DNA from 3 places in the Paraburkholderia sp. XV genome. Region 3 is predicted to be linked to each of the others. Evidence: riboswitches for the same ligand, from Rfam matches in the RefSeq annotation. Region 3 holds a riboswitch; each other region holds the start of a gene.
What was found. Region 3 has a riboswitch for glycine ahead of gcvT (glycine cleavage system aminomethyltransferase GcvT). Riboswitches for the same ligand answer to the same signal wherever they lie in the genome.
Positions count from the first base shown of each region.

Region 1: another riboswitch for glycine. It lies ahead of KFO72_RS04080 (D-amino acid dehydrogenase); the one in region 3 lies ahead of gcvT (glycine cleavage system aminomethyltransferase GcvT).
Region 2: another riboswitch for glycine. It lies ahead of KFO72_RS06000 (D-amino acid dehydrogenase); the one in region 3 lies ahead of gcvT (glycine cleavage system aminomethyltransferase GcvT).

Region 1 is NZ_JAGUUD010000005.1:14,384-24,525, forward strand. Features, by position in the region: gene KFO72_RS04065 (carbohydrate-binding family V/XII) at 1-1,098, opposite strand, end outside; gene KFO72_RS04070 (porin) at 1,212-2,396, opposite strand; gene KFO72_RS04075 (LysR family transcriptional regulator) at 2,799-3,740, shown strand; glycine riboswitch at 3,815-3,905, shown strand; gene KFO72_RS04080 (D-amino acid dehydrogenase) at 4,086-5,309, shown strand; gene KFO72_RS04085 (trypsin-like peptidase domain-containing protein) at 5,919-7,463, shown strand; gene KFO72_RS04090 (M14 family metallopeptidase) at 7,584-8,957, shown strand; gene KFO72_RS04095 (hypothetical protein) at 9,409-9,693, shown strand; gene KFO72_RS04100 (TetR/AcrR family transcriptional regulator) at 9,751-10,142, opposite strand, start outside.
Region 2 is NZ_JAGUUD010000007.1:61,560-71,701, forward strand. Features, by position in the region: gene KFO72_RS05990 (MFS transporter) at 1-541, shown strand, start outside; gene KFO72_RS05995 (RidA family protein) at 827-1,285, opposite strand; glycine riboswitch at 1,493-1,581, shown strand; gene KFO72_RS06000 (D-amino acid dehydrogenase) at 1,722-2,975, shown strand; gene KFO72_RS06005 (DUF779 domain-containing protein) at 2,999-3,370, shown strand; gene adh (aldehyde dehydrogenase) at 4,442-5,962, opposite strand; gene KFO72_RS06020 (AraC family transcriptional regulator) at 6,500-7,336, shown strand; gene KFO72_RS06025 (threonine aldolase family protein) at 7,420-8,517, shown strand; gene KFO72_RS42435 (hypothetical protein) at 8,822-8,992, opposite strand; gene ggt (gamma-glutamyltransferase) at 9,929-10,142, shown strand, end outside.
Region 3 is NZ_JAGUUD010000002.1:50,529-60,670, reverse strand. Features, by position in the region: gene KFO72_RS01510 (thiamine pyrophosphate-binding protein) at 1-388, opposite strand, end outside; gene KFO72_RS01505 (L-serine ammonia-lyase) at 466-1,854, opposite strand; gene KFO72_RS01500 (alginate lyase family protein) at 1,931-3,067, opposite strand; gene gcvP (aminomethyl-transferring glycine dehydrogenase) at 3,203-6,133, opposite strand; gene gcvH (glycine cleavage system protein GcvH) at 6,201-6,581, opposite strand; gene gcvT (glycine cleavage system aminomethyltransferase GcvT) at 6,685-7,803, opposite strand; glycine riboswitch at 7,893-8,033, opposite strand; glycine riboswitch at 8,084-8,197, opposite strand; gene KFO72_RS01480 (hypothetical protein) at 8,451-9,266, shown strand; gene KFO72_RS01475 (hypothetical protein) at 9,289-9,648, opposite strand; gene KFO72_RS01470 (oxidoreductase) at 9,745-10,142, opposite strand, start outside.

The DNA.
Region 1 (10,142 bases), on a different contig from region 3:
CAGCACATTCGCCTTCGGATCGTGCGGAGAAATCTTCGCGAAGTCTGCAGGAAGCTGATTGCCCGGAACGTAAGTCCAGGGGCCGTCAGTCGTCGCAGCCGTGAACCAGCGCCCCGACACGAGCACGTAATACTGGTTCGTCGTGGGATTCACGAACACGGCGTGATCGGTATTGGTAACGGTCAGCAGTCCCGTGCCGTCGACGGGCTTCAGTTGCGCGGCACCGTCCGTCACGATCAGTTCCGCCGGACGGGTCGCGACGAGCAGGGCGGGGGCCTGTGCAGCGGGTTTGCCGCTGGCGGGCAGCATCGGGTCGGCGGGATTTTTTGCGGCCGCTTGCTGCGCGGCATCGGACAGCGTTTGCGACGGCGTCGCGAGGACTTGCCAGGGGCCGTTCGTATCGCGCGCATTGAACCAGTAGCCGGCCGCATGCAGGTACAACGTGCCGCCGGCGTCACGCATCAGCAGCGCGCGGCTGTTGAGCGCGCGCTGGAAGCCTGTGTGTCCGACGTTTTGCCATGCGGGCGCGCCGTCGACCAGCACGAGCACGGTGGGCTGCGTGGCGAACAGGATTTGCGGCGGGTCGTTCTTCACCGGCTCGCGCATCGTATTCGACAGCTCTTGCGATGCCGCGTAGCTCGTCTGCAACTCGTCGAGCGGCATGCTCATGCCCGCTGCGGGCAAGCGCGCGAGCAACGAACGACGAATGCTGTCGGCGAGATTCGCGTCGGTTGGAACGTCGACGCTGTCGATCTGTATCCCGGTGAGTTGCACCAGCCCGGATGGCTTGTCGATATGGGCACGGGCGGAAAAATGCGCGACGCCGAAGGTCGGCGTACCGTTGGCCTTGCCGACGGCAACTGCGGCGCGCCCCGAAATGCGATTGCCGTCCCACTTCTCGATTTGCGGCTGATACATCTCGACATGCTCGCCGTTCGTCTCGAAGTTGCGTGGCCAGTCCGCCTGCGTGGCCGGCACGGGGGCGTTCGCCGCAAACGACGGCGCGATTTGCCAGGTCAATGCGGTGAGCGTCAACACCGACGCGACGATCTGAGTCAATCTCACCCTCGCGCCGCGCTCTTTAAAGTTTGCGTTCATCTTCGAGATATGTCTTCCGTTGATTGTTGGTTGCCCAAAAGAAAAAGCCGCCTCTAAAAGAGGCGGTTAAAGCTGGCGGAGACCAGAGAAGATTCCTAAATATCTGTGAATCGTCAGAACCGGTGTCGAATGCCTGTCGAAACGACGTATTGGCTCTTGCTCGTCGAGGGTGCAGCGGTGCCGTTGACCTGTGTCAGGTTCGCGCCGACCTGATTGTCTGCGCCGATCTGCATGACGCTTTCAGCATAGACGTCGGTGCGTTTGGACAGCGCGTAGTCGGCCTGGACGCCGAACTGGTTCCAGTGCGAAGAACTGTTGCTCGTGCTGGACGTACGCGGCGTGCTGCGCAAGCCTTGCGTGTACGTGTACGCAGCGCCGAGACTCAACTCAGGCGTCACGCTATAGCGCGCGTGGATTTCGTGGTTGTTGTAACGCAGCGAGGAGTCGCCGATGCTGTCCTGATAGCGGGTCTGCGTGAAGACCGTGCCGATCGTCAGCGGTCCCATCACATGGCTCACGCCAAGACCCCAGGTGCGCTGATTCTGAAGGCCCGGAAGGTTCGTCATCGCCGAGGGCGGAAGGTTCTGGATCGCGCCCGAACTGTTGTTGGAATTCAAGCCCTGAATCTGCAGATAGGCAGCTGCGAATTGCAGGCTGGCGTACTTATAGCCAGCACCGACGCTATATGCGCGGTTGTTCGCAAAGCCGCTCGCATTGTTTGAGAAGCCATACAACGCGTTGAACGAAGCCCCAGCATAGTTTGCGCTTTGATACTTGACCGAATTGCTGATGCTGAACGTGCTGTTCAGGTTGTCGTTATCGCCGCGGTGCGCGAAGTACGTGCCGCCCCAGGTGCCGGCTGCGGAGACCGGGCCCAGATAATCGACAACCGAGTCGTACTGGCGGCCGAGGGTCAGCGTGCCGTAATCGGCAGCAGACACGCCGACGAATGCCTGGCGGTTGAACAGGCTGTTATTGGACTGATTGTTATTGGCCAGGCTGCCGTTGTTCACGTTGAAGCCGCTTTCGAGGTTGAAGACGGCCTTCAGCCCGCCGCCCAGGTCTTCCACGCCGCGCATGCCCCAGCGGCTTTGCTGCACGTTGCCGCTCGTCATGCCGACGGTTGCCTTCCCGTCGGTCAGCCCGCCCGGCGTCATGGGCGAATTGCGCGTGGCCTCGTTGCTCACGTAAGTCAGGCCCGCGTCGACGAGGCCATACAGCGTGACGCTGCTCTGCGCGTGCGCCGCACCCGCGAAGGCCGCCGAAGCAGCCGCGAAAATCAATGTGGTTTTTTTCATATTCGTGTTCCGTACTAAGCCTGGCGACTTGAATGAATGTGCTGTGCTCCGTGTTCGAGATAGCCGCGGCAAGTAGCGTTGAAAACTCGCGGCATGCGTCGATCACGCAAAGCGCACTATAGAGTCTGAGTTGATGTTTCGTTATGTTTAATAATTAAAAACTATTTTTTAGGAACTCAAAATAAATCCGATTTTTAATGATAAGAAGATGTTTTTTCTGATGAAAACCATCTCGATATTTAGTTTGAAAATGGCGCGGATTTGATTTTGTGTTGTGACATTGCTACGTTGCTCGTTTACATGGGTGATAATCGTATTTGCGGTGATTTAGGCTGTATCGCTGAATGGATTTGGTGATTTAATGTTGATATATATGTCTAATCTGTTTTATTTCTGTTGCTCATGCTGAATAAGTTGCAGGCAATACGAATTTTCTTAAGAGTCGCCGAGAACAACTCGTTCAGTCGAGCCGCTTCGAGTCTCAATCTTTCCAATGCGGTCGTGACGCGCTATGTGGCGCTGCTGGAGGCGCATCTCAATGCGCGTCTCGTCAATCGCACGACGCGCAGCGTGTCGTTGACGGAAGCGGGCCGCGCTTATGCGAGAGGGTGCCAGCAACTGCTGGAGTTGCTGGATTCGATGGAGTCGGCCGTGACAGAAGAGGCGGGCGAGCCCACGGGCACGCTCAAGGTCGCGGCGGCGGCCTCGTTTTCACTGGCGACGCTGGCGCCTTTGCTGCACCGCTACCGGATGCGTCATCCGAAGGTGAAGCTGGACCTCACGCTGCTGCATCATTCCGTCGATCTCGTCGAAGATGGGTTCGACGTCGGCATCGTCGCGTCGTGGCAGGTGAATGGCAGCACCCTGGTGAAGCGTCCGTTGCTGTCGGTGCGGCCCGCCGTCGTCGCGTCCGCCGGCTATATCGACCGGCACGGCGCGCCGGCCTCGCTCGAAGACCTTGCCTCGCACAGCTTCCTCGCGCCTTCGCGAGACATGCACGGAACCGAGTGGTCATTCGCGAGCGCCGACGGTCACGAGCGGACCTTGAATCTCGACTCGGTGTGCAGGGTGAACAGCATGATCATGCTTCGGCAACTGGTGCTCGCCGACATGGGCCTCGCCATCCTGCCCGAAGACTACGTCATCGGCGACATTGCGAACGGCGCGTTGCTGCGCGTGCTCGAACAGTATCGGGTGACCAACGGTCTCAAGGAAATGTCGCTCGTCTATCCCGGCCGCCGGCATGTGTCGGCGAAAGTGCGCACCTTCGTGGACTTCACGATCGAATACTTCCGGAGAGGTTTCGCGCCGGGTGCGCCGCGAGCCGACTTGACATCGAGCTGAGCCGTCCGGCGCAAGGTCGTCCGGAAGAGGGGCTTGCCAGCTTCTTTTGGCTTCGGTAAGGTCGCACTGTTCCACAACGCAGCACGGGAGAGATCGTCCCCAGCGGACGACGCCGACGGAGCAACCGCCCCGGAAACTCTCAGGCAAAAGGACCGTGCAGCTGGAACATCTGGAGAGCGGCGCCGTGCGCGCCCACCGAAGGGGAGCCCCCGCCGTTCGCGGCGCGCGGGCGAAACTCTCAGGTACATGGACAGATGGGGCATCGGCGCCGGCTGCTGCGTGCAGCAGCAAGAAGCGACAGCACGAAGCGCGGCCGGCGATGCTCAACGAACACTGGACCATGTCATGTCACGAATCGCCATCATCGGCGCCGGGATTACCGGCGTCACGACCGCTTACGCCCTTGCGCAACGCGGCTATCGCGTCACTGTTTTCGAGCGTCACCGCTACGCGGCGATGGAAACCTCGTTTGCCAACGGCGGGCAACTGTCGGCGAGCAACGCCGAGGTCTGGAACAGCCGCGCGACCCTCATCAAGGGTCTGCGCTGGATGTTCAGGCGCGACGCGCCGCTGCTGATGAATCCGCGTCCCGACTGGCACAAGTACAGCTGGATCGGCGAGTTCATGCGGCAGATTCCGCACTACCGCGCGAACACGATCGAGACCGTGCGCCTCGCGATTGCCGCGCGCGAGCATCTGTTCGGTATTGCAGCGCGGGAAGGCATCGACTTCGATCTCGAACGGCGCGGCATCCTGCATTTCTACGCGACGCGCAAGGAGTACGAGTCCGCGCTGAAGGTCAATGCGCTGCTGCGCGAAGGCGGCCTGGAGCGGCGCGCCGTCACGCCGGAAGAAATCCGTTCAATCGAGCCCGCGCTGCACGGCGAGTTCTACGGCGGCTTTTTCACGCCGTCGGATTCGACGGGCGACATCCACAAGTTCACGCGCGGTCTCGCCGACGCATGTGCGCGGCACGGCGTCGAGTTTCGCTACGACACGGCGGTGCAGTCGATTCACGAGGAAAGCACCGGGCGGCTCGTCGTCGCGAGCCAAACGCAAGGGCAGCGCGATGCGGCGGCGTTCGACAGCCTCGTGATCTGCGCGGGAGTCGGCAGCCGCGCGTTCGCGGCGATGGTCGGCGATCATGTGAACGTGTACCCCGTAAAGGGCTATTCGATCACCGTGTGTCTCGACGATGCGAAGAGCCAGCAGCACGCGCCGTGGGTCAGCCTGCTCGACGACAGCGCGAAGATCGTCACCAGCCGGCTTGGCGCGGACCGCTTTCGCGTCGCGGGCACGGCGGAACTGAACGGCCTGAATCGCGATATCCGTTCGGACCGCATCGAGCCGCTCGTGCGCTGGACGCGTGAGCATTTTCCCGGCGTATCGACAGCGCGTGTCGTGCCGTGGGCGGGGCTGCGTCCGATGTTGCCGGGCATGCTGCCGAAGGTTGGACGCGGCAAGCGCCGTGGCGTGTTCTACAACACAGGTCACGGTCATCTCGGATGGACGCTGTCGGCGGCGACGGCGGAGGGTGTCGCGCAGGCATTGTCGGCGTCGTCGGTATAACCGGCGCGTAGCGGACGATCCGCGCAGGCGGGCGGCCAGGACTTTCGAAGTCGAAACGCGAAGCAACGTGCGTGAGCGTTTGCGAGCATGCGTAGCCGCGAGCGTCTGGCTGCCCGCTTCATCGACGCGGAACCGTCACGAATGAATGACGCGTTTTGCGCGACAGTAATCGCGTCACGGCGGCGTAGCCGCTGACGCGTATCGAGCTATCAGCGCGGACCATCAGCGCGGACTATCAGTTCGGACTATCAGCGTACCGGCAGCAGTGCCAGCGACGCACGCCAGGATTTGTACTCGCTGCAATTTTGCTGCCCGCTCTCTATAAATGAATCAGGACGAACGGGTCAACCGTTCGCGTCCTGGATTGTCCATTGCGGGCAAACATGCAACTGAATCTCACGTCGATCTCGATCCACCCGGACAGACATCAAGGGTCGATCGCATCCGTCTGCGCTTGCGGGTGGATCGTCATGCGACATGGTTTGCGTCGGCCGGATGGGCTCTGTTTCTTTTCGGACTCTTCGGTGTGCTATGTCACAGTCGCCGGCTGCGACGCACGAAATAATGTCTTCACAGTGCCAGGCATAACGAACGCCACGGAGGTGCGCTGTGTTTCACTCGACTCTATCCCGCACCTGGTTATGCACCGCCGTGACAACGGCCTGCCTCGCCGGATACCCCCACGCCAACGCCGAAGCGATCGCACCGCATGCTGCGGCTGCTTCCGCGCCGTCGCCTGCGTCCGCGCCAGTGAAAGAGAAACGAACGGCGCCCGCGAATGCGAACGCCCCGCTCGACTTCCCGGCGATCGTCGAGCGTTACGGGCCCGCCGTCGTGAACATCCGCGCGATCCTGCCGGAAAAGCCGCTGGCAGCGCCAACGCCGCCAGCGCCGGCCGCGGCGCCTGCGGCCGCTTCGGGCGCGAGCTCCGAAGCGATCGACGGTGACGACCCGCTGTTCGCGTTCTTCCGGCAGGCCATGCCGCAGTTGCAGGACGGGCAGAGTAGTTCGCCGCGTGCGATGTCGGGCGTGGGCTCGGGTTTCATCGTCAGTCCCAACGGACTGATACTGACGACGGCGCATGTCGTCGACGGCTCCGATGACGTGACGGTGCGCCTGACCGACCGGCGCGAGTTCAAGGCAAAAGTCGTCGCCGTCGATGGGCCAAGCGATGTCGCTGTGATCCAGATCGAAGCGACGAAGCTGCCCGTCGTCAAGCTCGGCGATTCGACGCGTGTGCGCGTCGGCGAACAGGTGCTGACGATCGGCTCACCGGACAGCTATCAGAACACGGTGACGGCGGGCATTGTCAGCGCGACGTCGCGCACGCTGTCCGATGGCACGACGTTTCCGTTCTTCCAGACCAACGGCGCGTTGAATCCCGACAACTCGGGCGGCCCGGTTTTCAATCGCGCGGGGGAAGTGGTCGGCATACACGTCCAGGTCTATGCCGACGGCGATCGTTTCCAGAGTCTGACTTTTGCCATCCCGATTGCGATGGCGAACAAGGTGCGCGCACAGTTGCAGGCGCAGTCGAAGTCTCAAGATGCAGACGGTGCCCACGGCGCGTTCGGCATGCAGGTGCAGGACGTCGATCCGGGACTCGCCGGCGCGTTCGGTCTGCCGCGCGCGGCGGGCGCGCTGGTGATCGCCGTCGAGCCCGGCAGTCCCGCCGCCACGAGCAAGCTGAAGCCCGGCGACGTGATCGTGCAGATCGCCGACAAGCCCGTCGAGCACGCCGCGGATCTCGCCGACCCGGATGCGCTGCCGCAGACGGGCTCGAAAGTCCCCGTGAAGCTGATTCGTAATCGCAAGCAGGTGACGATCATGGTCAACCTGGCGGCGTCGGCGCAATACGCGAGCACGGGTGTGAGCGATGTCGGTCCGCTGGATCATCTCGGTCTGAGCATGCATCCGCTGACGGACGACGAACGGCGCACCACCGGGCTGGCCGAAGGCCTGATGGTCGAGGATGTGTCGGGCGCGGCGGGTCCTGCCGGTATCAAGCCGGGCGATGTGGTGTTGTCGCTGAACGGCACGCTGGTTGCATCGCAGGATGAACTGGCGGCGCTGGCGGCGAAGGCGGGCAAGAAGGCGGCACTGCTGATCCAGCGTAATCACGCGCGCAGTTTCGTGACTGTCGATCTGAAGTGAAGCGCAAGCGCTGCGGCGCGGCGATTGAAATGTGCGCCGCGTCCGCCGTTCTTCGGTTAGAACGGCTAGGCCATCTGGGGCTGGGCCGTGTGGACCAGGCCGTCTGACCGGAGAGCGAACATGTCCCGCTACCACGCGCGCATCACAGGAAAGGATCAGGCGGCACTGGCCGATCTCGTGACGAAGTACAAGGTCACGGTCGCGCGCCATACGGTCGGGAAAGTGCACGGCGGCTATCGCGTCGACGCGCACGCGACCAATGCGCAGATCAAGGCGCTCGAAGCGGACGGCTACCAGGTCGAGCGGCTGGAGGATGCCGAGGCGCAAGGCAAGGTGCGCCAGGCGGAAACGCGCGCGCAACTGGCCGCGCCGCATGCGCTGGAAGCGCTGTCAGTCGCGGCGGGCACCGGCTATCTCGATGTCGGCCAAATCGAGGCGGCGCTCGCCGCCGCAAGCGCCGCGCCCAACGATGCATTCACGAAGCTGATCAAGCTGCCTCACCCAACCTGGGAAAAGCGCAGTTGCCACGCGCTGAAGATCGGCAAAGGCGACGCGGCGGGGCGCCCCGGCATCTATTTCCTCGGCGGCGTGCACGCGCGCGAATGGGGCAGCCCGGATATCCTGATCCATTTCGTGCAACTGCTCGCCAACGCGTACACCACGCACAAACCGGTCAAGATCGGCAGCCGCACGTTCAAGGCGGCGGACATCAAGCACGTGGTCGAAAGCAAAGACCTGTTCGTGTTTCCGCAAGCGAATCCCGATGGCCGCCACTACAGCATGTCGACCGAGTCGATGTGGCGCAAGAACCGCCGGCGCGCGCCGCCGGGGCATGTCAAGCCGCAATGCTGCGGCGTCGATATCAACCGCAACTACAACTTTCTGTGGAATTTCCCGCAGTATTTCGATCCGGAAAGTCCGATCGCCAATTCCACCGATCCCTGCGACTACGAGGTGTATATCGGTCCTGCCGCCGAATCGGAGCCGGAAACGAAGAACGCCGTGTGGATGTTCGACACCTACCCGAACATCCGTTATTTCGTCGATCTGCACAGCTATTCGGAAGACATTCTGTACAACTGGGGCGACGACGAGAACCAGAGCGGCCATCCCGACATGAACTTCCAGAATGCCGCCTACGACGGCAAGCGCGGCATTGCCAACGACAAGGCGTATCGCGAGTACATCGCGACGGCGGACAAGAAGATCGCCGTCGATCTCGCCAACGAAATGCGCGACGCGATCAAGGCGTCGCGCGGCCGCGTGTACAAGACGGAGCAGTCGATGAGCCTGTATCCGACGGCGGGCACGTCCGACGACTACGCATTCAGCCGTCATATCGTCGACGCGAAGAAGGCGAAGGTGTTTTCCTACACGATCGAATGGGGCAGCCCCGACAATCCCACGCCGTTCCATCCGCCATATGCCGAGATGAAGCAGATCATCGACGAGGTGACAGCGGGGCTGCTGGCTTTTTGCATTGCAGCGAAGTGACGGCGCTGCCGTTTCAAAGCACTTCGGAGCGCGGTATCCCGGCCACGCTGGACGACCTCGCCGCGCACGACATCGTCACAGGTCCGTTGGGCCCGTTGCATCAGATCGAGGTCTTTTCCGCGCTGCATGGCGATACGCGCTTCGCGTCGTATCGAAAGTTCGCAGTCGAGCGGACTTCGTAGCTGGCGCAATCGTTTGCGATGCGCGTTGTCCTGCCTGGACCGAAAGCAACGCGGCGCCGGATTTCCACCGCTTCCGCGCGCAACTGAGACGCACGGTAAAGCCGTGCGGGAAAGCGGCGCTATCGTTATCCGAAAAGAGCCGGACAGGTCGCGTGGCGGTGCGTCATGGAGATCGACGGCACCGTGGACGCGATGACGCCGCTCCGCTGTCGCCGGGGACAGCCGGGCGCCGCGTGCCGGGCAGCGACGGGTGACGATCGGGGGCCAACATGGCGGTAACAGGAGTGGAAACGCCGGCGGGTGTCGGGACGCTGCGCTCAGCGAGCCTGGCGGACGTGGAGCTGGAGCATCTGGAGAGGATGGTTCAGTACGTGGTTCGCCGGACGGACACGGACGACGTGTCGAAGCTCGACTACGAATACTGGGCGAAGCGGCTGCGCAAGCTGGCGCAGACTTACGATCTGGTGGCGACCCAACGGCAGCGGGTCATCGCGCTGCTCGATCTGCTCGAACGGGAAATGCTGTATCAGGCGCGCCGCGCGGCCGCCGTCTGAACGCCACCTGCTTCGATTTGCCGTGCGTCAAGGTCGTCGCGAAGCCGTGCGGATCGATCAGGCAAGCATGCCCAGCGCCGTCTCCAGCACCATTCGCTTGAACTTCTTCTCATGCTGCGGCAGCGGCGAAAACGCCAGCATCAGATGGCTGTAGGCGACCGTCTTGCTGATCGCGTTCAGCAGCATGAAAAACATCAGCTCCGGGTCCTTGACCTTCAGTTCGTCTTGCCGCGCCGCGTCGGCGAAGAGCGGCACCATCGCGTCGTGATAAGGGCGCACCAGCCGCTCGATCAGCACATTGAGCCGCTCGCCTTCTTCCGTCGCCGCCGTCGAAAAGAAAATGCCCACGTCGGGGTCGTCGAACACCTCGTCGATGAATCTGGCCACCGCCGTTTCCACCCGCGCTCTCGCGCCCAGCGACGCGGTCCGCAACGCCGACGTCGCGTCGA
Region 2 (10,142 bases), on a different contig from region 3:
CTCCTGTGATATCGCCAAGTCCTTCCTTGCCAAGGCGTCCGTTAGCTACAAGAATCAAGCTGCACCAGCAGGTACCGTCGCTTCTGTGCGAGTCGGCGATCAAGTTATTTCAAGCTTCGAAGGGGCGACCCTGAGTCCGGTCGAGCGCAAGGCGAAGCTTAAGGAGTTTAATGGAGCGCTAGGCAGGCAGATAAGCGCGGTGGGATATCCGACCAGAGCCGATCTGAGTCAGATCAACTATCCAATGGTTATGTTGATGCTAACAGGCTTGGTGTTTCTCGTCGCCATGGTGTACGGTCCGATCGCAGCAACATTGGTCGAGCTTTTTCCGACGCGGATCCGATACACCGCGATGTCTCTGCCGTATCACATCGGCAATGGCTGGTTTGGAGGTTTCCTGCCAACGACTGCGTTTGCGCTTGTCGCCGCTACCGGGAACATCTACGCAGGCATCTGGTATCCAGTGTCGATCGCAGCGGTCTCATTCGTCGTCGGTCTGCTATTTCTCCCAGAAACGAAAAGTCGCAATATTGAAGCATAAAGGGAAAGGGCGGCCGGGTTTGGCGGAATATGCCTCGCTACGCTTGGGTTGCCTGAGTACCAGTATGGGATCAGGTATACGTGCTTTTCTCAATCTTGAGGGCCGTAATGAACCGTCCTGAATAGCGGACAGATACTCTCTCGTCGCATCCCCCGCAGCCAGGCCGCGAGGGATGCGACAACGTGCGGTGTAATCCGCGTTGTGTGCGTTGGTAGAGTAAGGCGGTCGTTGAGGTTTCGACCTCGCGGTATTAGGGATTGGCACCCGAAGTGCGCCAATCTTCTTTCAGCTCAATTTGAATACGCTATCGATCTCGACCGCGATACCCATGGGAAGGGTATACACGCCGATCGCGGTTCGAGCCGGCAGCGGTTGGCCTTCAAAGACACTAGACAAAACATCGCAAGCACCATTGGCGACTGCCGGATGCTGTTCGAAGTCGCTTGTCGTTCGCGAATACACGGTGAGCCGGATGCAGCGGCTTATCTTTCCGAGACCAATCGCTTCATCGAGGCATGCAAGTGTCATTAGCATGGTTTGTCGAGCTGCGAAAGCCGCCTGCTCGACATCAATCGAGTCGCCGACTATCCCTTTAATTAGCTTTCCATCCAAAAAGCCGGCCATCCCGGATACGTAGATCAGTCCGTCCGCTTGGCTCACATTTGCATAGGCTCCAAACGGTTTGACTGCGTTAGGAAGTGTGAGATTCGCTTTCCTAAGTCTTGATTCGATGAGTTGATCCATAGTGTCTTGAGAATGGTTTCGTTAGTATGCAATGAAGTTGTGGCGTGCGTGAAGGTCGCACCTTTTACCTTATATGCAACATTTATAAGAAGTCAAGAATTAAGAGATGGGCTCTGGATGTTTCGCATTTCTACGCTTCATACAATCGATAGAACTGAGAAAGCATTTGCTTAGGATTTTTGTGTGGGGTAGGGTGTAGGGGTTCGAACATGCTGTGCGGAAGAGATCGCATTTTGGCGACGCCGACGGAGCAACCGCCCCGGAAACTCTCAGGCAAAAAGGACTGCACAACGCGAACATCTGGAGAGTGATGCCTAGCGCATCCACCGAAGGGGAACTTCTCTGATATAGGGGAAGTGAAGCTCTCAGGTACATGGACAGATGGGGCCTGGACGCCAGTTTTCTGGCGAACACTAAACCATCTGGATATATGACCATGCCGAAAGTCGCTGTGATCGGTGCCGGTATCACCGGCGTCACGACTGCCTACGCCCTCGCCACGCGGGGATTCAACGTTACCGTTTTTGACCGTCATCGTTACGCGGCCATGGAAACATCGTTCGCGAACGGGGGGCAGCTGTCCGCGAGTAACGCTGAAGTCTGGAACAGTAGTGCTACGGTGCTAAAGGGGCTTAAGTGGATGCTCACGAAGGAGGCTCCATTGCTTCTAAATCCGTCGCCTTCGTACCATAAGTATTCGTGGATGGCCGAATTCCTGAAGCAGATCCCGCGTTACGAAGCGAACACTGTGGAGACGGTGCGCATCGCACTACAAGCGCGAGAACACCTGTTCGAGATCGCGAAGAAAGAGAATATTTCTTTCGATCTCGAGCGGCGTGGGATTCTGCACTTCTATGCGGATCGAAAGGGCTTTGACGCGGCGTCCAAGGTAAATAGGCTCCTGCAAGCGGGAGGATTAGACCGTGAAGCCGTATCGGCAAGTGAGATACGCAAAATCGAACCAACTCTACACGGCGATTTTTATGGTGGTTTCTACACACCGTCGGACTCGACCGGAGACATACACAAGTTCACGAGAGGTCTTGCAGACGCGTGTGAACGCCACGGCGTCCGATTCCGGTTCGACTCAAATGTGCAGAATATCACTCCTCTATCCGCGGGAGGCCTTCGGGTTGTGTCAGCGACCCCCGATCAAGAGCAGGTCGATGAGTTCGACCAAATTGTGATCTGCGCAGGTGTGGGGAGCCGTGGATTCGCGGCGATACTGGGTGACCATGTCAATGTTTATCCGGTGAAGGGGTACTCAATTTCGGTCTATCTTGATGACGAGGAGAGCAGGGCTGCAGCGCCTTGGGTAAGCCTTCTGGATGATGCAGCAAAGATTGTGACTAGCCGCTTGGGGGCCGATCGCTTTCGGATCGCTGGGACGGCCGAGATCAATGGCGTAAATCGTGACATCCGTGCTGACCGAGTCGCCCCACTCATCGCGTGGGCGCGAAAGCATTTCCCTGAGATGTCGACTTCCCGAGTCGTGCCATGGGCCGGCTTACGGCCGATGCTGCCCAACATGTTGCCGCGTGTAGGACGAGGCAAGATTCCGGGTGTCTTTTACAATACAGGTCATGGACATTTGGGGTGGACGCTTTCAGCCGCAACTGCGTATACCGTGGCTTCTCTCATGAGCCCAGTTATTCACGATGCCGCGCGCACGGCGACGAAAGTAGCTTGATCTGCTAAACCAAGGAGTATGAGATGTCAGAAATTCCTCAACGAGTGACGGCGACCTTAGAAGCAATTAAGCTCATTCGGGAACTGAGCAAGAGACACGGGAGGTTGATGTTTCATCAGTCGGGCGGTTGTTGTGACGGAAGTGCGCCGATGTGTTTGCAAGAAGGTGAGCTTATAGTCGGCGACTCAGACGTTCGTCTGGGAGAGATCGAGGGCGTGTCGTTTTATATGGGGAAAGCGCAGTACGAGTCGTGGAAGCATACCCAGGTCATCATCGACGCCATACCCGGGAACGGCGGAATGTTCTCCTTGGAGCGGGCGTCCGGTCTACGGTTCCTGACACGATCGCGGCTTTTCTCTGAGGCGGAACTCGAAGCACTCGGAATCGTCCGATAGCTGCAAGGGTCAGCGCCGGTTGAGGCATCCCAAACATCGGCGCTGACGGCTGTCTTTTACGCGGCTTTGTGAAGCGACATATGAAACGTGGCGTTCTCCCGACCACGGGGTCTTCGTGACATCGCTTTGATATCTGTTCTACGACCAATCACAGTGTGCGATTGCAGGTACTGTGGGCCGCTTTGCGGCGGTGCGGAGCAATGCGATCCTGCTCGCGCTGACGTCGTTCGATTGCCGCCGGGAGCGGCTCGATGAGAGTTTGCGTTCACCCTATTGATCAGGGCGACTTTCTGAGGGACGCGGAGCACAACGCGATGCTTGCAGCTAGTCCGTATTTGCTCTGACCATCAGCAGTAGGCGTTACTGTTGCTCCTCAGCAGCACTTTCAGGCGAAGGGATGCGATGGAGGGCGATGTTGTTTGGTAGTCTGGCAAGTCAGACACTTGCGGTTTGATTTGATGACGTACCGGCATACCGGCGCATGAATGCGAGTTATGCTTGGCTGCTGATGTTCTTTTAGGTTGTTGGCCGGAAATGCGTTACATCAATGTCGCCTCTTATGCTTATTCCACTGTCGTCAAACGCGATCCCGGCGAATGCACGTACCCTTCCTGAATATGTTTGTTCGAACGGAGGGCTCCCTTCATCAGCAGTGACCCGCCCGTAAGGTGCGCGATGGGATGTGCGCACGCGTTGCAGCCCACCGCGAAAGCGAACCACGTGTCGGTTACGACGCTCAAGAGCGCAAACATGGCAGCAAATCCGTTATAACTGTCGACGCGATGGGTCTTTTGCTCGCGGTATATATCACGCCGGCCAACGCCGAGGTGCACTTCGCCGCCTTCGTCATGCTCATGCTTGTACAAGTCAAGTCAGATTGATTGTCCGAGATGCCCAACATCGTCTAGAAAGGATGTTTGTGAAGAGGCCGCCCAAGGTCGCGCGGAAATGATGTCAAAAAGCGCCGACGCACCTTGGGTGGTGCGCCGGCAAACCCGTCAGAGCGACGGTACGACTCTCCTCGTAGGGTCGATTCGCGTAAAATCGACGACAATCGATCGGGTTTTGGCTTCAGAAGAAGCCGAGCGGCTTATCGCTGTAGCTGACCAGCAGGTTTTTCGTCTGCTGATAGTGCTCAAGCATCATCTTGTGATTTTCGCGACCGATACCAGACTGCTTGTAGCCACCGAATGCAGCGTGTGCGGGGTAAAGGTGATAGCAGTTGGTCCACACGCGTCCGGCCTGAATCGCTCGGCCGAGACGATATGCCCTTGCGCCATCGCGAGTCCACACACCCGCACCAAGCCCATACAGCGTGTCATTTGCAATCGACAGCGCCTCTTCCTCGTCCTTGAATGTCGCAACGGACACGACCGGGCCAAAAATCTCTTCCTGGAAGATGCGCATCTTGTTATGGCCTTTGAAGACTGTCGGCTGGACATAGTATCCAGCGCTGAGCTCACCTTCAAGGCGATTCTGTTCTCCGCCGATGAGACACTCGGCACCTTCCTGCTTGCCAATGTCGAGGTACGACAGGATTTTCGAGAGCTGTTCGTACGACGCTTGGGCGCCGATCATCGTATTCGGGTCCAGCGGATGCCCCTGCTTGACCGCAGCGACACGCTTGATGGCGCGTTCGATGAATTTCTCGTAAATGGATTCCTGGATCAGCACGCGTGACGGGCTGGTGCAGACTTCCCCCTGATTGAGGGCGAACATCGCGAAACCTTCGAGCGCCTTGTCGAAGAAGCTATCGTCGGCTGCGAGGACGTCTTCGAAGAAGATGTTCGGGCTTTTCCCGCCGAGTTCGAGCGTAACGGGAATGAGATTCTGGCTGGCATATTGCATGATGAGCCGGCCAGTGGTGGTCTCGCCCGTGAATGCCACCTTTGCTACACGCGGGTTGGATGCAAGTGGCTTACCGGCCTCAACGCCAAATCCATTGATGACATTGAGGACGCCAGGAGGGAGCAGGTCCTCAATCAGTTCGAGAAGCACGAGGATTGACGCTGGGGTCTGCTCGGCGGGCTTCAACACTACGCAGTTTCCGGCGGCCAGAGCCGGCGCCAGCTTCCACACGGCCATCAGGAGCGGGAAGTTCCACGGAATAATCTGTGCCACGACACCGAGGGGTTCGTGGAAGTGATATGCAACCGTGTCGTGATCTATCTCTGACAGTCCACCTTCCTGAGACCTAACGCATCCCGCAAAGTAGCGAAAGTGGTCAATAGCCAAGGGGAGATCTGCGGCTCGGGTTTCGCGAATCGGTTTGCCGTTGTCGATGGTTTCCGCGACTGCCAGCAGTTCGAGGTTCGCCTCCATTCGATCAGCAATCTTGTTCAGCAGGACGGCTCGGTCTGCGGGAGACACGACAGCCCATTTTGCTTTGGCCTTGTGGGCTGCGTCCAACGCAAGCTCTACGTCTTGTTCTTGCGAACGAGGAACGTCACACAACGGCTGACCTGTGATAGGCGAAATGTTCGTGAAGTATTCGCCGCCGACAGGAGCTACCCACTTGCCACCGATGAAATTCTCGTACTTCCGTTTGTACGGAAACGCAATCTGGAGATGTTGGAGCTCTGCATGATTCATGAAGAATTGCCTCACTGTAGTTAACTGGTCACGCATCCGGGTTCGATCGCCCAGGTGGTGAAACTGCCGGCCGGACACGTGCGGCATCGCGTCGGGCGGGTGACGCGATTTGATTCAGCGGAAGCAGGGTGGCGCCCAGGGGAAAAGCGCCGACCGCAGTGTCTCGACCGCGAAGGTATGTTCGTTGGTTCCTGCTTTCAAAAAGTGGACAAAATTGCGTTTTTTGCGTTAAGGGGCAAACGCACAACGGCAGCCTAGTTACTGAGCTGCCATGAAATAAGGGGCACATCATATATGCCGCTTTCGAGACGGATGGGCCGCCAGCGCTGTGAAAGAGCCAAATGGATGCGGGGAAGCTGTATTTTGGCTGCTTGCGTTTACGCTCCCTGCCTCTAAAATGTCTGGGAGGATCGTTGGCCTATTAGATGTAGGTACAATTAAAGGGTCATACTGCGGACGCCGCAATCGCTTGCATTCTGGGCGGTGACGCCCGCACCGGTAGGCGGGTGTTGGCCATTGAACTGTTTGGAACCGAATATGGGCGCGTCAGCTTCTTCACGATCGAATGTTGTCAAGCTTTGGCGCGAGCCATCACTCGCAGGTGCCGAGCTGCTCCGCGCCACCTATCGAACGCACCGGTTCCCCCCGCATGCGCACGATGAGTTCGCTTTCGGCGTGATTGAGCGTGGCGCTCAGGCGTTCCTGAGCGGTCGAGGGCAAAGAGTGATAATGCCTGAGGGCACGATATGCGTCGTGAACCCTGGTCATGTGCATGAAGGGCGGCCTGCGACGGATGAAGGGTGGCAGTACAGGATGATCTACATCCCAACGCCTGCTCTTATGAATCTTTTGAAAGCTGATGGCGAGGACTTGCCGGGAAGCCTACACTTCCGGTCCAATGTAATCGATGATGCGCAGACGATGAGAGCGTTGTACGAAGCGCACCTCTGCTCTGAATCCGGTGACGCGACTCAGTTGGAAAAATCATCGAGATTGACCGTCGCGGTTCTGCAACTGGCGCGCCGACATGGCCAAATGTCGCATCGAATTGTAGAAAGCTCACCGATACCGGGCGCCGTAAAGCGGGCCCGCGATTATATTGACGCAAACTTAGTAACGAATCCGTCGTTGGACATCATCGCCGAAGCCGCAGGGATGAGTGCGTTTCATCTGCTTCGCGAATTCAAAAAAGCCATTGGTGTCGCACCACATGCGTATCTTGTACAAAGGCGGGTCGAGCTGGCCAAGCATCTCGTGTTGAAGGGTCACTCTCTACGACAAGTCGCAATGGAGGTCGGCTACTGCGATCAAGGTCACATGAGTCGTGAGTTCAGCCGCTTTTTTGGTGTTTCTCCGGGAGTGGCGCGTCAGTGATATGCGCAAAATTATCCAAAAAGCCCGAATTTAGTCGGCGCAGACTCTCGCTACCGTAAACGATGCCCACCACGGAGCACAATATGATTGATTTGCGTAGCGATACATGCAGCCAGCCCACAGAGGAAATGCGCCGGGCGATCGCTTCTGCGGTCGTCGGAGACGATGTATATAGCGACGATCCAACTGTCAAAGAGCTTGAGCGTGAAGTAGCTGATTTGCTCGGCAAGGAAGACGCCGTATATATGGTCACCGGGACGATGACTAATCAGGTCGGTATCCGTGCGCACACGGAACCCGGCGACGCTGTCATGTTCGACCAGAACGCGCACGTTTATATTCTGGAAGGTGGCGCTCCGGCCGCGTTTTCGGGAGTGTTGCCCCGCCTCCTGCCCGGAGTTCGCGGAGTCTTTACACCAGAAGATGTTTCTAGCGCGCTAGGTGTTTCACATCGATTCTTCCCAAGCACGATACCTGCACCCGTCAAGCTCCTGTGCCTTGAAAACACTCACAACATTGGTGGCGGGAAGGTTTGGCCGCTTGAACAGCTGAAGGCGGTTTGTGATGTCGCGCGGGCGAGGGGCATTGCTCTTCATCTGGATGGAGCGCGGTTGTGGCATGCCACTGCTGCCACTGGTATTCCTGAGCGTGAGTACGCCAAGCACTTCGACACGGTCAGTGTGTGCTTCTCAAAGGGGCTTGGAGCGCCTATCGGTTCGGCGCTAGCAGGGCCTCGTGAATTCATCGAACGTGCGCGCCGGTTCAAGCAGCAGATTGGCGGTGGCTTCCGCCAGGCAGGAATTATCGCGGCGGGGGCCCTCTATGCGCTGCGCAATAATCGCGATCGTTTGAAAGAAGATCATGAGCATGCCAAGCTCCTCGCAGAGGGTATTGCAGGGTTGCCTGGTATTTCTCTTGACGTTGCGACCGTGGAGACCAACATCGTGCGCTTCGGCGTTACGTCTTTGCCAGCCGGTGAATTTGTAGAAAAGCTGTATGCAAAAGGTCTTTACGTTCTTCCGTCAGGTGCGGACGCGGTGCGAGCAATTCCGTACCTCAATATCTCACGCAAACAAGTCGAGGAGGCGATCGACATTATTGCGTCGGTCGCGGAAGAGCACGCGGGGTCCGCTAAGGGAGCCGCATACGCGGTTGGATCCTCGGCAGGGGCAGGGTACTGAAGACCAACGGTAATTTTCTACACCGTGAAGCATGCGTTTTCGGGCGCATGCTTTTTTTTGTTCATTGATGGTCTTGTCGTGTACGGTTTGTGGTTGTTCACTGGCGATGAAATAGAGGCGAGCTATTTGCAAGAGCAACAAAATTAGACCGCCCGAGCAAACCACAAAAATCTCCGATTCCATAGCCTGCGCGTCAGGGAGAAGATGCAAAAGTGTTTCCATTGTAAGGTGCGCTAGTGGTTCCGAATTGGGGATATCCCGCGTATCGGCGGCTAGCGTGACAGAATGCTATCGAAGCGTCGAGTCATGCAGGGGCACATAGGCTAAACCGGCGAATAATATCGACCACCGCTGCCAGTGCTTCAAGCTGAGTGACGTCGTTCTTGTTGGCGCCGGTCAGTATCGCGTCGACGGGAATGCCCTGCGCTTTGGTGATGAGGTGCTGCTGCGAGCCCAGTCCCGCGCGATCTGTCAAATTCGCCCCTGTTTTCGCCTGAGTTTACGGCGGCGAATGGCGAAAAATCGACGATGAGGCGGGACCGGTCGACCCGCCGGCTCCGCGCAATCGCAAGCAACTCCTCGCGATCGAACCTCTAAGGTGGGGTCGGCGCAGTAGAAGGCGGTCGCCGCGAACAAGAGCAGTACGGTCGGAGACGGTGTACCCAGAGATGCTAATTTGGAAAGCGCGTGGGCTATAGTTCCAGGAAACCGCTTTGATTGTTAGCTTGACTTCACCGCAGATGTAGGCACTAAGAGTCAACTCGATCGCGCAGTCACGTCAGAGGCATGCGCCAAGCCATCGTATCACTCAATGTTGCGCAAGGCATGTCGGCTGCGCGCACTTTAGCGCAGCCCACCAGCACAAACAACCGACCTGCATTCGCTGCACGGTCATTATCAATCGCTTGCGGTTGAAAGCTGCATCGCATCGCCCTTGTTGCCGATCCGAACAAGTTTCGAGCGAGTCGCACTCCGATGCCGCAGCAATCCTGTTGGGTGTATGGCAACACCCCGCTTCACGCGGTGGCCTGAAATTCCCATGTGGACAGCGATCACCTTATATACCATGCCACGGCCATCTGTCGCTTGCGGGTTTTCGCAATTTTATCCAAAGACAGTTGGATGGGTTCTTAGAGAATAGACTATTCGGCGTACAACGAAGCAACCTTCTGGTGCTGACATTGGGATACGTCATTTGTAGATGGTCAGGAAACTTACGTAACGTGGCTTACCGGACTATCTTGGGCGAACGTTGAAGCTTGTGACGACGACCTCTCATGACCAACTCCATGCACACTCGATACGCGTACGCAATCGTTCCGCATTGCGTTAGTGACGATCATCTTCACAAAACACACACATCATGCGTCGCATGCACTCGACCATAGAAACTTTCCAACGGGAGAATCATGTGAGGCTACTATTCGGCCTTCTTCTTTGCTTCGGTGTACACATTACTGCATTTGCTGCGTCAGAACCTGCTGTCGAAAGTAAGAATGGTATGGTGGTCTCTTCTCAACGACTTGCATCAGAAATTGGTATCACTATTTTGAAGCAAGGCGGTAACGCGATTGATGCAGCAGTCGCAGTAGGCTACGCTCAAGCCGTCACAAACCCATGTTGTG
Region 3 (10,142 bases):
ACATGCGCCGATAGTCGATTTCCTGGAACGCCTCGCGGTCCAGATGCTCGCGCGCGCATTGGCCGATCAGCAGGATCATCGGCGTGGAGTCCTGAAACGCGGTGTGCACGCCAATCGACGCATGCGTCGCGCCCGGGCCGCGCGTGACGATTGCAATGCCCGGCCGGCCCGTCAGCTTGCCGACGGCTTCCGCCATGTTGGCGGCGGCCGCTTCGTGGCGGCACACAACCGTCTGAATTTGCGACGTTTCGTCGTGCAGCGAATCGAGTACTGCCAGAAAACTCTCGCCGGGCACGCAGAACACGCGCTCGACGCCATGCGTCAACAGCGCGTCGACCATGAGCCGCGCGCCGGTAGTCATATTTGAAGCATCGGAAGACAGCGACATTGCGAAGACACCTCCAGTCAGAAGAGCTTCGACAGCTTACGCCGAGACCCTCGCGGATGTCATTGGTAAAAGCGGCATCAACATTCGATGATGTTCACCGCCAGCCCGCCGCGCGACGTTTCCTTGTACTTGGTCTTCATGTCGGCGCCCGTTTCGCGCATCGTCTTGATGACGGAATCGAGCGACACATAGTGACTGCCGTCGCCGCGTAGCGCCATGCGCGCGGCGTTCACCGCCTTCACCGACGCCATCGCGTTGCGCTCGATGCAAGGAATCTGCACCATGCCGCCGACCGGGTCGCACGTGAGGCCGAGATTGTGTTCCATGCCGATTTCGGCGGCATTTTCCACTTGCAATGGCGTGCCGCCCATCACGGCCGCGAGCGCGCCCGCCGCCATCGAGCATGCGACGCCCACTTCGCCCTGGCAGCCGACTTCCGCGCCGGAGATCGACGCGTTCAGCTTGTACAGAATGCCGATCGCGGCCGCCGTCATCAGGAAATCGAACACGCCTTGCTGGTTCGAGTTCGGCATGAAGCGCGTGTAGTAATGCAGCACAGCGGGGATGATGCCCGCTGCGCCGTTGGTCGGCGCGGTGACCACGCGGCCGCCCGCCGCGTTTTCTTCGTTGACGGCGATCGCGTACAGATTGATCCAGTCGACCATCGACAGCGGATCTTGCAACGCACGCTCCGGATTGCCCGTCAGCGCGCGATACAGTTGCGGCGCGCGCCGCTTCACCTGGAACGGGCCGGGCAGATTGCCGTCGGCGTCGGGATTGTTGATGCCGCAGCCGCGCGCGACGCAGGATTGCATCACGTCCCAGATCTTCAGCAGGCCGGTGCGCGTTTCTTCGTCCGTATGCCAGGCGCGCTCGTTGTCCCACATCAGTTGCGCGATGCTCTTGCCCGTCGTTTTGCACATCTCCAGCAAATCGGCACCGCTGCGGAACGGATGTGGCAACTGTTCGACAGCGGCGAGCACCTTCGTATTCGGCGCGCCCGCCGTCACGACAAAGCCGCCGCCAACCGACAGATACGTCGATTCGCGCAGCGTCTCGCCGTTTGCATCGAAAGCGCGCAGCTTAAGGCCGTTCGGATGTTCGGGCAGGGCCTGGCGGTAAAACGAAATGTGGTCCTTCTGCACGAACGGAATGACGTGCTTGCCGAGCAGCGCAAGTGTGCGTGATGTGCGGACCTGTTCGAGGCGGGCCGCGATCGTGTCGGGATCGACGGTATCGGGCGCGTCGCCGAGCAGGCCGAGCATCACGCCGCGATCGGTGCCGTGGCCTTTGCCCGTCGCACCGAGCGAACCATACAAATCGACCTTCACCGATGCCGTGTTGTCGAGCAGCCCGTCGCGCTCGAGCCCTTGCGCGAACATCAGCGCTGCGCGCATGGGACCGACCGTGTGCGAACTCGACGGGCCAATGCCGATTTTGAAGAGATCGAAAACGCTGACTGCCATCACTGCTCCTGCTAGCTGGAAATTCGTTTGTGCTGCGCTGCGCGGGTAGCGCGGCAGCGAAATGTGTCGCGCGTGATCAACGCGCCGGCAACGGCAGACACACGGCGAGCCACGCGGGCGGCGTCGGTGCCAGTTTCAGCGCGACGGGCGTGTAGCGTCCGTCGAGCCGCGCGGCGAGGTGATACAGCTCGGCCGCATTCTTCGGGTCCCACTGTCCACTATAGCCGGGCAAACCGGCCTCGCGGCGCTTTGTATCGAAAGGCACGCTCGAATGCACGAATTCGTCGTGCGTCTTCGCGCCCGTTGCATACGGCGTGAGCCAGTTCAGCGCGGCCGCAAGCGTCGCGCCGCTCGGCGCGCGCTCGTTGAGCCAGTTGCGGTTGTGGCGGCGCGCGGCGAGCGCCGCCGTCACCAGCGGCTGAAGATCGTACGTCACATAGTGCAGCGCATCGCGCTCACCGAAATCGACGGTCGTGCCGTCAGGCGCGATGTTGTCGTTGACGTGCTCGACGTACAGGCGCTGCGCTGCCTCGATCATCTTGCGGTTGTCGAGCGTGAAGGCCGCCATTGCGATCAGCTTCACGCGATGGCTTTGCCAATTGTTACGGAAGGTGCCCGTCAGCGGCCGCGGTTGCCCGTCGATCTGCGCGATGTAGCCGTTCGCGAGCTTCGCGAGGAAGGTCATCGTGGCATTGCGCGTCTTCACGGGCAGGGCGCTCGCTGTCATGTCGTACGCGAGGATCAGCCCTTCGAAAGGCGTTTCGTCGATCGGATTGAACGACGGCTGGTAGGTCGTGACCCATGCGTACAGCAGGCGGTCGACCAGCTTCAGGTAGCGGTCGTCGCTGGTGGCGCGCCACGCGAGGGCTGCATCGCGCAACAGGTCGAGATCTTTCTCCGCTTCCTTGCTCTGGTCGTAGATGCCCTCGTGAGGCAGCGTGCCTTCCGTATGCAACTGGCGCACCGCGTGCGCCGGTTCGTTCAGATGCGCCTGGACATTGCTCACCAAAGCCTTGACGCCCGGGTCGGAATTGGTGCGCTCGCTGGTTTGCAGCGCGGGGGCGGCGCAGAGGTTCATGGCGGCGTGGGCGTTCTGGGCGCAGAACGCGACGGCCGCGATCAATAGCGCGGTGAGCGGGAAGGCAGGAGAGGGTTGTTGCGGCGCACGCGTACGGTGTGTCGTTGGTTGCATCATTCGCACCTGTCGCACCATGCGAAACTCCTTCGTTGGGCTGATTCGGTGTGAGATGGTAACGGTTTGACGCGCGGAGTAACAGGACTGCCGGCAGAACCGTGCGCCGGTCGAGATCGGCCGGCGCACGGTTTACACCACTTCAATACTTCGCATTTACTCGTAATCAGCCACAGGCACGCACGAGCAGAACAGGTTGCGATCGCCGTACACGTTGTCGGCGCGGCCAACCGGCGGCCAGTACTTCTTCGCGACAAGCGACGGCAACGGATACGCTGCCGTTTCGCGCGCATAGCCATGCTGCCATTCGTTCGCGACGACGACCGCTGCCGTATGCGGCGCGTGCTTCAGCGGATTGTCTTCGCGATCGCTGCGGCCTTCCTCGACGTCGCGGATTTCGTTGCGAATCGCGATCATCGCTTCGATGAAGCGATCCAGCTCTTCCTTCGATTCCGATTCGGTCGGCTCGACCATCAGCGTGCCCGGCACCGGGAAGCTCATCGTCGGCGCGTGGAAGCCGTAATCCATCAGACGCTTTGCGACATCGTCGACGGAAATGCCGCTCGTTTCCTTGATGGGACGCAGATCCAGAATGCACTCGTGCGCGACCAGTCCGCCCGGGCCCGAATACAGCACCGGGTAATGCGGCGCGAGCTTCTTCGCGACGTAGTTCGCGTTGAGGATTGCGGTTTCGGTGGCAGCCGTCAGATTCTTCGCCCCCATCATCGCGATGTACATCCACGAGATGGGCAGGATCGACGCCGAGCCATACGGCGCAGCGGAGACAGCACCGATGCCGCTTGCGTCGCGCTCATAGCCCGTCGAGGTTTGATTCGGCAGGAACTTGGCCAGATGCGCGCCGACGGCGACAGGGCCGACGCCCGGACCGCCGCCGCCGTGCGGAATGCAGAACGTCTTGTGCAGGTTCAGGTGCGAGACATCGCCGCCGAACTGACCCGGCGCCGCGAGGCCGACCATCGCGTTCATGTTCGCGCCGTCCACATAAACCTGGCCGCCGTGTGCGTGCACGATCTCGCAAACTTCGCGGACGTTCTGCTCGAACACGCCGTGCGTCGACGGATACGTGATCATGATGGCTGCGAGCTTGGCCGAATGCTGTTCGGCCTTCTTCGTCAGGTCTTCGATATCGACGTTACCTTGCGCGTCGCAAGCAACGACGACGACCTGCATGCCCGCCATCTGCGCCGACGCCGGGTTCGTGCCGTGCGCCGAAGCGGGAATCAGGCACACGTTGCGATGACCTTCGCCGCGCGATTCGTGATACGCGTGGATGATCAGCAGACCCGCGTACTCGCCTTGCGAGCCCGCGTTCGGTTGCAGCGACACGGCCGCGTAGCCGGTTGCGGCGACCAGCATCTGTTCGAGCTGATCGATCATTTCGCGGTAGCCGACGGTTTGCTCCGCGGGCGCGAACGGGTGAATCTGGCCGAACTCGGGCCACGTGACGGGCAGCATTTCCGACGTCGCGTTCAGCTTCATCGTGCACGAGCCGAGCGGGATCATCGAGCGGTCGAGCGCGAGATCCTTGTCCGACAGGCTGCGCAGATAGCGCAGCATTTCCGTTTCCGAATGGTGACGGTTGAACACGTGGTGCGTCAGATACGCGCTTTCGCGTTCGAGCGCTGCCGGGAAGGTGTTCGACGCGCCGAGCTTTGCATCGAGTTCGTCGATTTGCGGCACGGCTTCGACGAATGCAGCTTGCGCGAACGCGGCGAGCAGATCGGCGAGATCGGCGCGCGTGGTCGTTTCGTCGAGCGACAGACCGACGCGCGTGTCGCTCACGTGGCGCAGGTTGATGCCCTTCGCCGTCGCGGCGTCGTGCAGTGCTTGCGTGCGCGCGCCCGTTTCGAAGGTGAGCGTGTCGAAGAACGATTCGTTGACGAGCGTATAGCCGAGTTGCTTCGCGCCTTCCGCGAGCAGCGCGGCGATGCGGTTCACGCGTTGGGCGATCATCTTCAGTCCACGTGGGCCGTGATAGACCGCGTACATGCTGGCCATGATCGCGAGCAGCGCCTGCGCCGTGCAGACATTCGACGTCGCCTTTTCGCGGCGGATGTGCTGTTCGCGCGTTTGCAGCGCGAGACGCAGCGCGGGATTGCCTTGTGCATCGACGGTGACGCCGACCAGACGGCCCGGCATCTGACGTTTAAATTCGTCGCGCACGGCGAGATACGCCGCGTGCGGGCCGCCGAAGCCAACCGGCACGCCAAAGCGCTGCGAGTTGCCGACGGCCACGTCCGCGCCCCATTCGCCCGGCGGCGTCAACATGGTCAGCGCGAGCAGGTCGGCGGCGGCGACGACATGGCCGCCCGCTGCGTGGATCGCTTCAGCGAGCGCGCGGTAGTCGTGCACATCGCCGTTCACGCCCGGATATTGCAGCAGCACGCCGAACGCATTCGAGCCCGCCGCATCGGCAGCCGGGCCGACCTTCACTTCGATGCCGACGGGCTTCGCGCGCGTCTTCACGACTTCGATGGTTTGCGGCAGCACGTCGTCTGCCACATAGAAAATGTTCGACTTGGGCTTGCCCACGCGTTGCAGCAGCGTCATCGCTTCGGCGGCGGCCGTCGATTCGTCGAGCAACGACGCGTTCGAAATTGCGAGGCCCGTCAGGTCGACGATCATCTGCTGATAGTTCAGCAGCGCTTCGAGACGGCCCTGCGAGATTTCCGGCTGATACGGCGTGTAGGCCGTGTACCACGCCGGATTCTCGAGCACGTTGCGCAGGATGACGGCAGGCGTGTGCGCGTTGTAGTAGCCCTGGCCGATATACGAGCGGAACACCTGGTTCTTGTCCGCGAGTTCGCGCAGCGCGGCGAGCGCTTCGGCTTCGCTCTTCGGCTGGGCGAAGGGGCCGAGCGGCAGCGCGTCCTGGCGGCGAATCGCCTTCGGAATCACCGCGTCCATCAACGCGGCGCGCGATGCAAAGCCGAGGGCTTCGAGCATCGACTGCTGATCGGCCGTGTCCGGGCCGATGTGCCGTTCGGCGAAGGCGTCATGCACTTCGAGCGCGGCGAGCGAGAGAGGAGTGCGGTTCATCAGACGATCCGGGTGTTCGAGCTTCATGGAATGTTCCTGCTGGCGCGGCTTGCGTCTGTCATTGCGAACGCCGCGCCGGTCGTGAGTAAGTGGCTTATTCGCCGATCGACTTGCCGTACGCGGCGGCGTCCATCAGACGGTCTTCCGACGCGCCCGCTGCCGGCTTGATCTTGAACAGCCAGTTGTCGTACGGCGCGCTGTTCACGGCGTCGGGCGTATCGGCGACGTTCTGGTTCGCCTCGATGATCTCGCCCGAAACCGGTGCGTAGATATCGGAGGCGGCCTTCACCGATTCGATGACGGCGACGGTATCGCCTGCCGAGACGGTCTGGCCCAGCTGCTGCACTTCGAAGAAGACGATGTCGCCGAGTGCTTCCTGCGCGTGGTCGGTGATGCCGACCGTCAGCGTGCCGTCCGCCTCGGTGCGGACCCATTCGTGCGATTCGGTGTATTTCAGATCGGCCGGGATGCTCATCGGATGCTCCTATGCGGTAATTCGGTTGATTTAAATGGTGGGACGCACGCGACGTTTTCGTGTCTGTCCGGTGTCTGTCTCGTGACGCTCATCGTGTGACCGATCAGCCGACGAGCACTTTGCCGTTGCGCACGAATGGCAGTTTAACCACGCTGGCGGGAAGTGCCTTGTCACGGATCTGAACGTGGACGACATCGCCCGGCTGCACGCCCTTCGGCACGCGCGCAAACGCAATCGATTCCTGCATGGTCGGCGAGAACGTGCCGCTGGTGATTTCGCCGTCGCCTTGAGGCGTGACGACCTTCTGATGCGCGCGCAGCACGCCCGCTGCCTTGCCGTTGTCCTTGTGCAGGATCAGGCCGACAAACGACGACTTCGAACCGTCCGCTTCGAGCTTCGCGCGGCCGATGAAATCGCGCGGCGCGGACAGGTCGACCGTCCATGCGAGGCCGGCGTCGAGGGGTGACACGTTGTCGTCCATGTCCTGGCCGTACAGGTTCATGCCGGCTTCGAGGCGCAGCGTGTCGCGCGCGCCGAGACCGGCCGGGCGCACGCCCTGTGCCTGCAGCGCGTTCCACAGCGCTTCGACGTGATCGGCGGGAACGATGATTTCGAAACCGTCTTCGCCCGTGTAGCCGGTGCGCGCGACGGTAAGTTCGCCAAACGGCGTATCGGTGACGCGCGCGGCGTTGAACGGCTTGAGGGCTTCGCTGGCGGCGCGCGCGTGGGGCACGGTCGCCCAGACTTTTTCGCGCGCATTCGGGCCTTGCACGGCGACGATTGCGTAGTCGCGGCGCGGCTTGATGGTCAGGCCGAAGCCTTGTTCGTCATTGAGCTTGTTGAACCACGCGACGTCTTTCTCGGCCGTACCGGCATTCACGACGACGCGGAAATGATCTTCGCCGAAGTAATAGACGATCAGATCGTCGATCACGCCGCCTTCGGGGTTGAGCAGACAGGAGTAGAGCGCCTTGCCCGGGGTTTGCAGCTTGCCGACGTTGTTCGCCAGCGCGTGCTCGAAGAACGCGCGCACACGCTCGCCCGTGAAATCGACGACGCACATGTGGGATACGTCGAACATGCCGGCGTCGGTGCGCACGGCGCGATGTTCTTCGATCTGCGAGCCGTAGTTGACGGGCATGTCCCACCCGCCGAAATCGACCATGCGGGCATTGAGCGCACGGTGCGTGGCGTGGAGCGGGGTGTGTTTGAGTTCGGTCATCGGGGCCTCGGGGCGTCGCTAAACAGGAAAGGCCATGCGGCGAAACCCCTCGCGGCCTGATCCCATCTCGGGCCAACGAGCGATAACTGCATGCCCCCTCTGTCCTCGATACCTGAGAGATTGCGCTGCCGTCAGCGAGTGCTGATGGGCTGGCGCGCGCCCCTTCGGTGGGCAGCCTGCGCGTGCGGGTTAGTGCACGGGCGCTACTGCCGCTCTCCAGAGTGCGAAAAACGGGCGCTCATTCGAATGAGGTCGTGATGACCGGATGACGAGCGGGTTTTTCGACGCGGTCGGTCCTTTTGCCTGAGAGTTTGCGGGTGTGCCCCTTCGGCGGCGCTGGCTGCTGGGCGTTCTGAAAACGACAGCGGACGGCGCGCTCTCCCGACGCGTGCGGCGAATGTACGCGAGGGCCGGAGGGATGTCAAATCGGGGCGAGGGACCTTTTGGGAAGGCGGCTCGGCGGGCGGCGCAACCCCTCGCACAGTCAAAAAAACCCGGGCTGCGCGTTGCGGTCTGACATGGGGCGCGATCGACCGAACTGGTGCCGGATCTACCGGCTGATCGAGTAATTGGCTTGCCGGATTGCCCCGGATACTTGCAAAACGGCTGCATGCGGCCACTCGTGTCCACCCATCACCATCCAATCGATGACCAAGGCGCACATTTACCAGATCTACTATTCGGATCAGACGCGCAGCGGCCTGGACGAAGGTTTCATTCCGCTCGACAACGTCGGACAGCGGCCCGACTGGCGCGAGTACTGGCCAATCCGCCGCTTTCTGCAAGAGCAGACGCTGGACGACACGGCATTCTACGGTTTCCTGTCGCCCAAGTTCGCCGTCAAGACGAATCTCGAAGCAAGCGACGTTCATGCGTTTCTTGCCACGGTACCGGAATCGACGGATATCGTGTCGTTCTCACCCTTCTTCGATGCGGGTGCATTGTTTACGAACGTCTTTCTACAGGGCGCGCAGGGACATCCGAACGCATGGGGGCCGTTCGATGAAATCGTGCGACTGTTAAAGCCGGGCATCGAACTGAGCACGCTCATCATGGATTCGTCGAACAGCGTGTATTGCAACTACTTCGTCGCGAAGCCGCGCTTCTGGCGGCACTGGCTGGGCCAGGCGGAGATCGTGTTCGGGATCGCGGAATCGAACAGTACACCGCTCGGCAAGGCGCTCAACGCGTCGGGCCGCCACGCAATGGGCGATACGCCCGTGAAAACGTTCCTGATAGAGCGGCTCGTATCGTTGTTGCTCGCAACCGAGAAGCACTGGCAGGTGGCATCGTTCAATCCCCTACAACTGCCGCTGGTGTATCCGGGTTCAGGAAAGGTCGCGCAGGAACTCGTGATGCTGGATGCACTCAAGCGCGCTGCCGTCGGAAGCGGACGCGCCGAGTACATGACCGTGTGGTCTCAGTTGCGCGAGCGCGTCGTGGCCACGATAACGGGGCCCTGATCCCGCTCGCGCCGAAGTGCGATCAGCGGTTGATGGCCGCCGACGCCGTGTCCAGTTCCTGATTCAGCACGCGCTGCTCGTCGCCCGTGAGGCCGCCGCCGTGCTGTCCGGCCATGTCGTGCGCTTCGTGGCGGATCGTGTCGAGCCGGCGGTGCAGCGCGGCGCCGTCGGGCGGCGGAAAGTGACCCTGATTCACGCGCGCATCGATGCTGCGGCCCATGTTGTCGATGCGGCCGTCGACCTGTTCGAGGCGATGCACGGCCATTTCATGTGGATTCGGCGCGCGAGACGGCTCGGCGAGCTGCTGCGACGGGGAGACCACGCACGCGGCGAGCGACGAAACCAACGCGAAACAGCCCAGCGCGCGGACGATATGCTGCATATTCCTTCCTTTCTTTCTGTTTGATCCACATGGATGCGGGAGGGCCACGAAGGCCCATACCTGACGGGTGGCAGCGAAATCGCCGCCCCCCGACTGCTACGCCTCGCGCCTGAACGCCAGCCTCGCCCCTTCCTTCTCACTGCGATCCGCCAGTTCGATGATGGCCATCACGTCCACCGCGTCAGCCGCGCTGACCGGGAACGGCGCGCCATCACGAATCGACGCCGCCAGCGCGCGGTAGAACTCGACGTACGCGCCGTCGCGCGTCGGCAGTTCGCGCTGCACTTCCTGTTCGCCTTCGAGCACGCGCAACGTGCCAGCGTCATTGCCGCCGCCGAAACCGGCGTCGCCCGGACGCAAGCCCGCCTTCAGCTGATCTTCCTGCGTGTCCAGTCCGTATTTCACATAACTGCCGCGCGTGCCGTGGATCGTATAACGCGGCGCGACGATCGCCGTCAGCGCGCTAGCGTGCAGCACCACCTCGTGATTCGCGT